One region of the Weizmannia sp. FSL W8-0676 genome, then DNA from elsewhere that is predicted to be linked to it. Evidence: a T-box and tRNA genes for the amino acid it is inferred to sense, from the RefSeq annotation. Region 1 holds a T-box; the other holds one or more tRNA genes.
What was found. A T-box is a leader RNA that pairs with one kind of tRNA and senses whether it is charged. The one in region 1 lies ahead of pheS (phenylalanine--tRNA ligase subunit alpha), so its partner is inferred to be a tRNA-Phe.
Positions count from the first base shown of each region.

Region 2: it encodes a tRNA-Phe, which carries the amino acid that the T-box ahead of pheS (phenylalanine--tRNA ligase subunit alpha) is inferred to sense. The anticodon was not compared.

Region 1 covers NZ_CP151954.1:2,046,689-2,051,458, reverse strand. The annotation lists gene NST20_RS10120 (hypothetical protein) at 1-468, shown strand, start outside; gene sspI (small acid-soluble spore protein SspI) at 495-707, opposite strand; gene NST20_RS10110 (RNA methyltransferase) at 811-1,566, shown strand; T-box leader at 1,906-2,139, shown strand; gene pheS (phenylalanine--tRNA ligase subunit alpha) at 2,188-3,225, shown strand; gene pheT (phenylalanine--tRNA ligase subunit beta) at 3,238-4,770, shown strand, end outside.
Region 2 covers NZ_CP151954.1:2,438,390-2,443,159, forward strand. The annotation lists gene NST20_RS12065 (LLM class flavin-dependent oxidoreductase) at 1-470, opposite strand, end outside; gene NST20_RS12070 (hypothetical protein) at 844-1,047, shown strand; gene NST20_RS12075 (YetF domain-containing protein) at 1,096-1,308, shown strand; tRNA gene NST20_RS12080 (tRNA-Leu) at 1,550-1,631, opposite strand; tRNA gene NST20_RS12085 (tRNA-Cys) at 1,641-1,714, opposite strand; tRNA gene NST20_RS12090 (tRNA-Gly) at 1,720-1,794, opposite strand; tRNA gene NST20_RS12095 (tRNA-Gln) at 1,798-1,869, opposite strand; tRNA gene NST20_RS12100 (tRNA-His) at 1,877-1,952, opposite strand; tRNA gene NST20_RS12105 (tRNA-Trp) at 1,961-2,034, opposite strand; tRNA gene NST20_RS12110 (tRNA-Tyr) at 2,043-2,124, opposite strand; tRNA gene NST20_RS12115 (tRNA-Thr) at 2,133-2,208, opposite strand; tRNA gene NST20_RS12120 (tRNA-Phe) at 2,213-2,288, opposite strand; tRNA gene NST20_RS12125 (tRNA-Asp) at 2,307-2,382, opposite strand; tRNA gene NST20_RS12130 (tRNA-Met) at 2,395-2,468, opposite strand; tRNA gene NST20_RS12135 (tRNA-Val) at 2,478-2,553, opposite strand; tRNA gene NST20_RS12140 (tRNA-Glu) at 2,565-2,636, opposite strand; tRNA gene NST20_RS12145 (tRNA-Ser) at 2,650-2,739, opposite strand; tRNA gene NST20_RS12150 (tRNA-Asn) at 2,744-2,818, opposite strand; rRNA gene rrf (5S ribosomal RNA) at 2,825-2,940, opposite strand; rRNA gene NST20_RS12160 (23S ribosomal RNA) at 3,117-4,770, opposite strand, start outside.

The DNA of each region.
Region 1 (4,770 bases):
TGGCAACGGGTATTTCGCCTTGAAATCCTGTTGTTTATCGTGCATGTACTTTCAATCCTTTTATCTATTCCGAGCCGTCCTTTCAGCTGGAGGTTCTCAAGTATTGCCGCCGTTATTTTTATGTACAAGGCTGCGTTTGACGCATTTGTTGCATTTATGATGTTAGCAAAAGACAAGCATATTGATGATGTTTATGTCTGGACGGCGCTGTACAGTATAGCGGCTTGTGTGCTTTTTCATCTTTTCTTTCTTTATTTTTGGATCAGAAAAAGGATCCATCTGCAGGAGATCGGCAATCTAGAGGTAAAAACGTACAACAAGGAAATAAGCGCTTCTATTATCGGATTTTTTGTCGTTTTGTCTTCCATTCAGTTAAACAAAGTGCCGATCGGTTACGGCCGGCATAAAAGGAATCTAGCATCCTTCATTGCAACTGTAAACGGGTTGGAAAAGCCGGTGCACATATAAAAGGAGCGGCTCTTTCCGCTCCCTTGTTACATCTGTCCCAGCCCCTGCTCGAGCGTTTCCAGCATCATTTTTTGTTCCTGTGTATCCGCATGGTTCCAAATGATTTCAAAGAGGACGCCGAGCCCCGGGAGCATTTTTTCTTCGCCCCTTTGAATGGCATCGACAATCGTATCTTTTAACTGATCCTGCGTGTCATCTTTTACATTGTGAATGACTGCTTTCCGCAAGTCCAAATCCATTTCGGTTCAGCTCCTTTGATCGTTTCACTGCTAGCATTTCACATGGCCACTATTTTTATGTATACTATTCCAAGGAAAACTTAACGAAAAGGGAGCAAACACGTTGAAATACATACAATCCTTGCAAAATCCGCAAGTAAAGCATTGGAAAAAACTCGCCGCGAAAAAAGAACGCGAAAAAACATTTACTTATTTGCTGGAAGGGTTCCATCTTGTCGAAGAAGCGCTGAAAGAGGAAGTGGTGGCAGAAATCATCGTTGAAGAAGGCGTAGACCTGCCAAACCGCTGGAATACGGAAGGGGTGCCGGTGATAACTGTCACGCATGAAATCAGCAAAACACTTGCCGATACAGAAACGACGCAAGGCATTTTTGCCGTGTGCCGGATGAAAAAACAGCCGTCCAAAATCATCGGCAGGCGTTATCTTTTAATTGATGCCGTGCAGGATCCTGGCAATACCGGCACGATGATCCGGACGGCGGACGCAGCCGGGTTTGATGCCGTTATTTTCGGCAACGGCACGGCGGATCCGTACAGCCCGAAAGTGTTGCGTGCGGCACAAGGAAGCCATCTCCACGTCGGGCTTTTAAAAGGCGATTTAAACATGTGGATTGAAAAACTGAACGAAGCGGCAGTGCCGGTTTACGGAACAGCGCTTGAAAACGGCGTAACTTTTCGCGATGTAAATCCAGGCGATGCCTTTGCGATCCTTGTCGGCAATGAAGGAAGCGGCGTACACCCCGGCTTGCTTGCGCAAACGGAACAAAACCTGTCCATCCCGATTTTCGGCAAAAGTGAGTCGCTGAATGTTGCGGTGGCAGCCGGCATTTTAATGTATGACTTTGCAATGCGGGCGTAACCTTTGGCGGAAATAATGGATGCCACCTTTGCTGCCCCGTGTTTGAGGCAGAAAAGCAGGCCTTATCCATGCGGTGAACGCGGCACCAGAAGAAGATGAAAAACAGCCGGCACCATTTTTCAGGATAGGCGCCAAAAGGCAATCGAGGCAGACGATTTTTCATGAGGGCGGCTGCGTTGTTTGGCCAGGATAAACAGGGACAACCGCGTGGCCAAAGCGTCCATTTATTGCGGAAAACGGGAAATATTCCGTGCCAAAACGGCCGGGCCCATGCCTATTGTCACTTTCCGTTTGAAATTGCGGGCATTTCCCGCTATAATAAAAAATAACTGAAAAATGATAAAAACCATGACAGGGAAAAGTAGTTTGATCTTCGCCATGCAGGGAGAAAATGCCGCAGACTGGAAGCATTTTTATGGGGAAATGAAGCGAAGTTCACCCCTCGAGTTGCCGCTTGGACCATTGCTTGCAATGTAAAGGCGGGACGGTTAAAAGCCGTTATTGAAATGAAGCGAACATAATTTAGTTATGTTAACTAGGGTGGTACCGCGAACCATTAGCCTCGTCCCTTTTCCAGGGCGGGGCTTTTTTAACGCCCAAAACCTAAAGGAGGTACAAAAAATGGAAGAAACGTTGAAAGCACTGCAAACCGAAGCGCTTGCCAAAATTGAAGCGGCTGCTGATTTAAAAACGCTGAACGGGATCCGTGTCGCCTATCTCGGCAAAAAAGGCCCGATTACGGAAGTTTTGCGCGGCATGGGGAAGCTGCCAGCGGAAGAACGGCCGAAAATGGGCGCGCTCGCCAATGAAGTGCGTGCCGCCATTCAAGCAGGTATTGAAAAGAAACAGGCGGCATTGGAAGCAGAAGCCGTCGAGAGGCAACTGGCATCCGAAAAAATTGATGTCACGCTGCCGGGCCGCCCGGTAAAAGCAGGCAGCCACCATCCGCTTACAAAAGTCATTGAGGAAATCGAAGACTTGTTTATCGGGATGGGCTATACCATTGCCGAGGGGCCGGAAGTGGAAACCGATTACTACAATTTTGAAGCGCTGAACCTGCCGAAAGGGCACCCGGCACGCGATATGCAGGATACCTTTTACATAACCGATGAAATGCTGCTTAGGACCCATACTTCACCGAACCAGGCGCGGACAATGGAAAAGCATCACGGCAAAGGGCCGGTCAAAATCATCTGCCCGGGGAAAGTGTACCGCCGCGACAATGATGATGCGACACATTCCCACCAGTTTATGCAAATTGAAGGGCTGGTTGTTGACGAAAACATCACGATGGCCGATTTAAAAGGGACGTTGGAAGTATTTGCGAAAAAATTATTCGGCGAAGACCGCGAAATCCGGCTGCGCCCGAGCTTTTTCCCGTTCACCGAACCGAGTGTTGAAATGGATATTTCATGCAAGATGTGCGGCGGGCACGGTTGCCATGTATGCAAAGGCACCGGCTGGATTGAAATTTTGGGCGCCGGCATGGTCCACCCGCGCGTATTACGGATGTCCGGCTTTGATCCGGAAAAATATACCGGTTTTGCATTCGGCATGGGGCCGGAGCGGATTGCGATGCTGAAATACGGCGTTGATGACATCCGCCACTTTTATACAAATGACATTCGTTTTTTACGGCAGTTTTCCGTACAAGAATAAGGAGGGTCAAACATGTTTGTTTCATATAAATGGCTGCAAGAATATGTGGATTTGGACGGCATTTCGCCGGAAGAATTGGCTGAAAAAATTACGCGGACCGGCATTGAAGTCGAAAGCGTGGCATTTAAGGGGGAAGGCATTAAAAATGTCGTTGTCGGGCATGTATTGGAAAAAGAAAAGCATCCGAACGCCGATAAATTAAACAAATGCCTGGTCGATATCGGGGAAGGCGAGCCTGTCCAGATTATTTGCGGCGCGCCAAACGTCGATAAAGGGCAGAAAGTTGCTGTTGCCAAACCGGGCGCCTGGCTGCCGGGGCATGTGAAAATCAAACGTTCGAAACTGCGCGGCGAGGAGTCGAACGGGATGATCTGCTCGCTGCAGGAACTCGGTGTTGAAAGCAAGCTCGTCCAAAAAGAGTACGCAAACGGCATTTATGTGTTCCCGGATGATGTGGAAGCGGGGCAGGATGTGCTGCCGCTTTTAGGATTGGATGACACCATTATCGAACTGGGCCTCACCCCGAACCGGGCGGACTGCATGAGCATGCTCGGTGTTGCTTACGAAGTGGCGGCGATACTCGGGAAAGATGTGAAATTGCCGGAAACAAAAGTGCAGGAAGCAGCCGATAAAGCTGCTGATGCCATTTCGGTCCGCGTCGATGCAAAAGAAGCGGCGCCGCTTTACACATTAAAAGTCATCCGCAATGTGAAAATCGGCCCGTCCCCGCTCTGGATGCAGGCACGGCTCATGGCAGAAGGAATCCGCCCGCACAACAATGTGGTCGACATTACGAACTATATTTTGCTCGAATACGGCCAGCCGCTGCATGCGTTTGACTATGACAAGCTCGGTTCCAAAGAAATTGTCGTCCGCATGGCGCATGAAGGGGAAAAGATGGTGACGCTCGATGGCCAGGAGCGCACGTTAAAAGACGTCCATCTTGTCATTACGAGCGGCACTGAACCTGTCGCAATGGCCGGTGTCATGGGCGGCGCCAATTCAGAAGTAACCGAAACGACGGCAAACGTGCTTTTGGAATCCGCCTATTTTGATGCCGGAACGATCCGCGCGGCTTCAAAAGACCACAGCCTGCGCAGCGAGGCAAGCAGCCGCTATGAAAAAGGGGTTGATCCGAACCGCGTCCTGCCTGCATCAGAACGGGCCGCCATGCTGATCAGCAAATATGCGGGCGGGGAAGTGCTCGCCGGGACGGTTGCCGAAAACCATTTGCATATTGAGCCGGCTGTTGTCACCATTACGCTGGAAAAAATTAACCGTGTGCTTGGAACGCAAATTTCAGCGGAAGAAGTGCTCCGTATTTTCAAACGCCTCCGGTTTGAAGCATCATGGGAAGACGGCCGTTTTACCGTTATTGTGCCGACCCGCCGCGGCGATATTACGATTGAGGAAGATCTGATTGAAGAAGTGGCGCGCCTGTACGGCTATGACCTGCTGCCAAAGACATTGCCGGCGGGCAGGGGAACGCGGGGCGGCTTGAACGCCATCCAGCAAAAACGCCGCGCCACGAAACGTTTCCTTGAA
Region 2 (4,770 bases), 390 kb from region 1:
CTGCGTTCTTTATCCGAGAGAAAATAGTTCATCAGTTCTTGGACATTATCCGGAAAATCCATTTCCCCGCCCCTTAAATTCCTTCTGAGCGCCGCAGCTGTCAATTGGTCTGTACCCGGCGCACGGCCAAGGCCGAGATCAATTCTGCCTGGATAGATGGAACCCAGTGTTCCAAACTGCTCAGCCACGACAAGCGGTGCATGATTTGGAAGCATCACACCGCCAGACCCGACACGGATGGTTTTCGTCCCTGCCGCTATATACCCGACTAAAACAGCCGTTGCAGAGCTGGCTACTCCCACCATATTATGGTGCTCCGCGAGCCAGTATCGTTTGTAGCCCCAATTTTCAACATGCTGTGCGAGGCTTAGGCTATTTTTAAACGAATCTGCCGGTGTCTTTCCAGATAAAACGGGGATCAAATCTAAAACCGAAAATGCAACGTCATTCAACTTTTTTTGACTACCCATTGTCCGCTTCCTTTCCTTCTACTCGTGAAGATAGATCTATTGTAAAATAACAGATTCCCAAAACAAAATGATTTGCCTAACCTGTCCGGTGTATCCCAATGATGAGAACGTTCGTTTATGATACTGAAATTAAGGGAAAATGCAATGAAAAACAGTGCTCGTATGATCGGACCCATGGGCGTTGGGTGTTTCGGGTACAAGCTTCCCAATAGAAGCAGCAGAAAGAGCATTGGTATCCAAACTTCATGAAGTTGGCGAAATGGAAAATAGACTGCTTGTTGAAGCAGTATGCATAACTGGATCAATCGTTGGAAAGCCCCGTAAAAGTGAACAATCGAGAGAAAACCGGACCTTTTAAAGGAGGGGGTTAGCGATGCAAATTGGCATGGACTTATTAAAATTGATTATGGGCTTTCTTGCGCTCATTTTTTGTCTAAAATGTACCGGCGCCAAAAGCATTTCAAACCTTACGCCAATCGACTTCATCTGGAGCATAATGCTGTCTGAAATCGTCGGCAACGGCCTTTATGACTCAAGTGTAAAATGGTACTACATTCTTGTGATGCTTTCTGTTTAGGTCATCATTAAAATCATTTTTGACATCCTCATTTATCGCTATGATAAACTGGAAAAATTCCTTATCGGGGATAAAACGGTGATTATCGATAAAGGAAAAATTAACAAAGTCGTACTGAAAAAAAATAAAATTGATATGAATCAACTGTCGGAGTTATTGAGAAAGCAGGGCGTATTTTTGCTTGATGAAATTGACCAGGCCTATCTTGAAAAAGATGGGACGATTACGGTAAAAAAAAGAAAAAACAACCCTAGTAAATAGTAGGCTGCCCAGTTCTGTTCTCATTATAAAAGGAAAATCTAAGATAGTATTTCCAAACCTTTCTTATTAGATCAATTCCCTTTTTGTACAAGTTAAACAACTATAGATACTCACAAGTGTACGCTTTCAAGCAGCCACTTAAATTGGCCTCGGCTTCAATAATATAATTGCAATAAAAAAACGCTTCTCTTTATCTTGAGAAGCGTTCCATTTGGCATCAGCTTTCAATGTGATGCTATTATACCGGTGGTCGGGGTCGAACCGACACTCCCGAAGGAACACGATTTTGAGTCGTGCGCGTCTGCCAATTCCGCCACACCGGCATGATATGATGGAGGCGGCAACCGGAATCGAACCGGTGATAAAGGTTTTGCAGACCTCTGCCTTACCTCTTGGCTATGCCGCCATCAATGGAGCGGAAGACGGGATTCGAACCCGCGACCCCCACCTTGGCAAGGTGATGTTCTACCACTGAACTACTTCCGCATACTGGGCCAGCTGGATTCGAACCAGCGCATGACGGAGTCAAAGTCCGTTGCCTTACCGCTTGGCTATGGCCCAATAAATATGGGGCGGATGGTGGGAATCGAACCCACGAATGCCGGAGCCACAATCCGGTGCGTTAACCACTTCGCCACAACCGCCATCATAATGGCAGGGGCAGTAGGAATCGAACCCACACTGGAGGTTTTGGAGACCTCTGTTCTACCTTTAAACTATGCCCCTTTAAAAAATGGAGGGGGACGGATTCGAACCGCCGAACCCTGAGGGAGCGGATTTACAGTCCGCCGCGTTTAGCCACTTCGCTACCCCTCCATATTGCGTGGTGCCGGCCAGAGGACTTGAACCCCCAACCTACTGATTACAAGTCAGTTGCTCTACCAATTGAGCTAGACCGGCCAAATGGTGGCTCGGGACGGAATCGAACCGCCGACACAAGGATTTTCAGTCCTTTGCTCTACCGACTGAGCTACCGAGCCACAATTATGTAAAATGGATGGCGGTCCCGACGGGAATCGAACCCGCGATCTCCTGCGTGACAGGCAGGCGTGATAACCGCTACACTACGGGACCTTTATATGTAAATTGCGGGGGCAGGATTTGAACCTGCGACCTTCGGGTTATGAGCCCGACGAGCTACCAGACTGCTCCACCCCGCGATGATAAAATGGTGGAGGATGACGGGATCGAACCGCCGACCCTCTGCTTGTAAGGCAGACGCTCTCCCAGCTGAGCTAATCCTCCAGTTATAATGATGACCCGTACGGGATTCGAACCCGTGTTACCGCCGTGAAAGGGCGGTGTCTTAACCGCTTGACCAACGGGCCATATGGATCATGACGGAGAGCAAGGGATTCGAACCCTTGAGACAGCTTTTAGCCGCCTACACGATTTCCAATCGTGCTCCTTCGGCCTCTCGGACAGCTCTCCATGATGGCTCCGCAGGTAGGATTCGAACCTACGACCGATCGGTTAACAGCCGATTGCTCTACCACTGAGCTACTGCGGAATACAAGCCCGGCAGCGTCCTACTCTCGCAGGGGGAAACCCCCAACTACCATCGGCGCTGGAAAGCTTAACTTCCGTGTTCGGGATGGGAACGGGTGTGACCTTTCCGCCATCGCCACCGGACCTTAATGACAAAAATCATTATAACAAAGTTTTCATTTCTTATCAACAGGAATTATGTGATTCCCTGAAAACCGGATGGGAGAAAAAACTGTAAACGGAGAATGCGTTTTTACTTCTAACTTTGAGAATTGTCTAGCTCCAGCGCACCTTTTTCAAGGCGGCCTTCACTTTTCTATTTGGTTAAGTCCTCGATCGATTAGTATCCGTCAGCTCCACGCGTCGCCGCGCTTCCACCCCGGACCTATCAACCTGATCATCTTTCAGGGATCTTACCAGTATAAACTGTGGGAAATCTCATCTTGAGGGGGGCTTCATGCTTAGATGCTTTCAGCACTTATCCCTTCCGCACATAGCTACCCAGCGATGCCTTTGGCAAGACAACTGGTACACCAGCGGTGCGTCCATCCCGGTCCTCTCGTACTAAGGACAGCTCCTCTCAAATTTCCTGCGCCCGCGACGGATAGGGACCGAACTGTCTCACGACGTTCTGAACCCAGCTCGCGTACCGCTTTAATGGGCGAACAGCCCAACCCTTGGGACCGACTACAGCCCCAGGATGCGATGAGCCGACATCGAGGTGCCAAACCTCCCCGTCGATGTGGACTCTTGGGGGAGATCAGCCTGTTATCCCCAGGGTAGCTTTTATCCGTTGAGCGATGGCCCTTCCATGCGGAACCACCGGATCACTAAGCCCGACTTTCGTCCCTGCCCGACTTGTAAGTCTCGCAGTCAAGCTCCCTTATGCCTTTACACTCTGCGAATGATTTCCAACCATTCTGAGGGAACCTTTGGGCGCCTCCGTTACCTTTTAGGAGGCGACCGCCCCAGTCAAACTGCCTGCCTGACACTGTCTCCCACCCCGGTAAGGGGTGCGGGTTAGAATTTCAATACAGCCAGGGTAGTATCCCACCGATGCCTCCGCCGAAGCTGGCGCTCCGGTTTCCAAGGCTCCTACCTATCCTGTACAAGCTGTACCAAAATTCAATATCAGGCTGCAGTAAAGCTCCATGGGGTCTTTCCGTCCTGTCGCGGGTAACCTGCATCTTCACAGGTACTATAATTTCACCGAGTCTCTCGTTGAGACAGTGCCCAGATCGTTACACCTTTCGTGCGGGTCAGAACTTACCTGACAAGGAATTTCGCTACCTTAGGACCGTTATAGTTACGGCCGCCGTTTACTGGGGCTTCAGTTCAGAGCTTCGCCTTGCGGCTAACCCCTCTCCTTAACCTTCCAGCACCGGGCAGGTGTCAGCCCCTATACTTCGCCTTGCGGCTTCGCAGAGACCTGTGTTTTTGCTAAACAGTCGCCTGGGCCTATTCACTGCGGCTTCCCGGGGCATACACCCCAAAAAGCACCCCTTCTCCCGAAGTTACGGGGTCATTTTGCCGAGTTCCTTAACGAGAGTTCTCTCGCTCACCTTAGGATTCTCTCCTCGCCTACCTGTGTCGGTTTGCGGTACGGGCGCCTTTCACCTCACTAGAGGCTTTTCTTGGCAGTGTGGAATCAGGAACTTCGGTACTTTAATTTCCCTCGCCATCACAGCTCCGCCTTGGCGCGAAGGATTTGCCTCCGCACCGGCCTAACTGCTTGGACGCGATCAACCAGTGTCGCGCTTGCCCTATCCTCCTGCGTCCCCCCATCGTTCAAACGGTGAAGAGGCGGTACAGGAATATCAACCTGTTGTCCATCGCCTACGCCTTTCGGCCTCGGCTTAGGCCCCGACTAACCCTGAGCGGACGAGCCTTCCTCAGGAAACCTTAGGCATTCGGTGGAAGGGATTCTCACCCTTCTTTCGCTACTCATACCGGCATTCTCACTTCTAAGCGCTC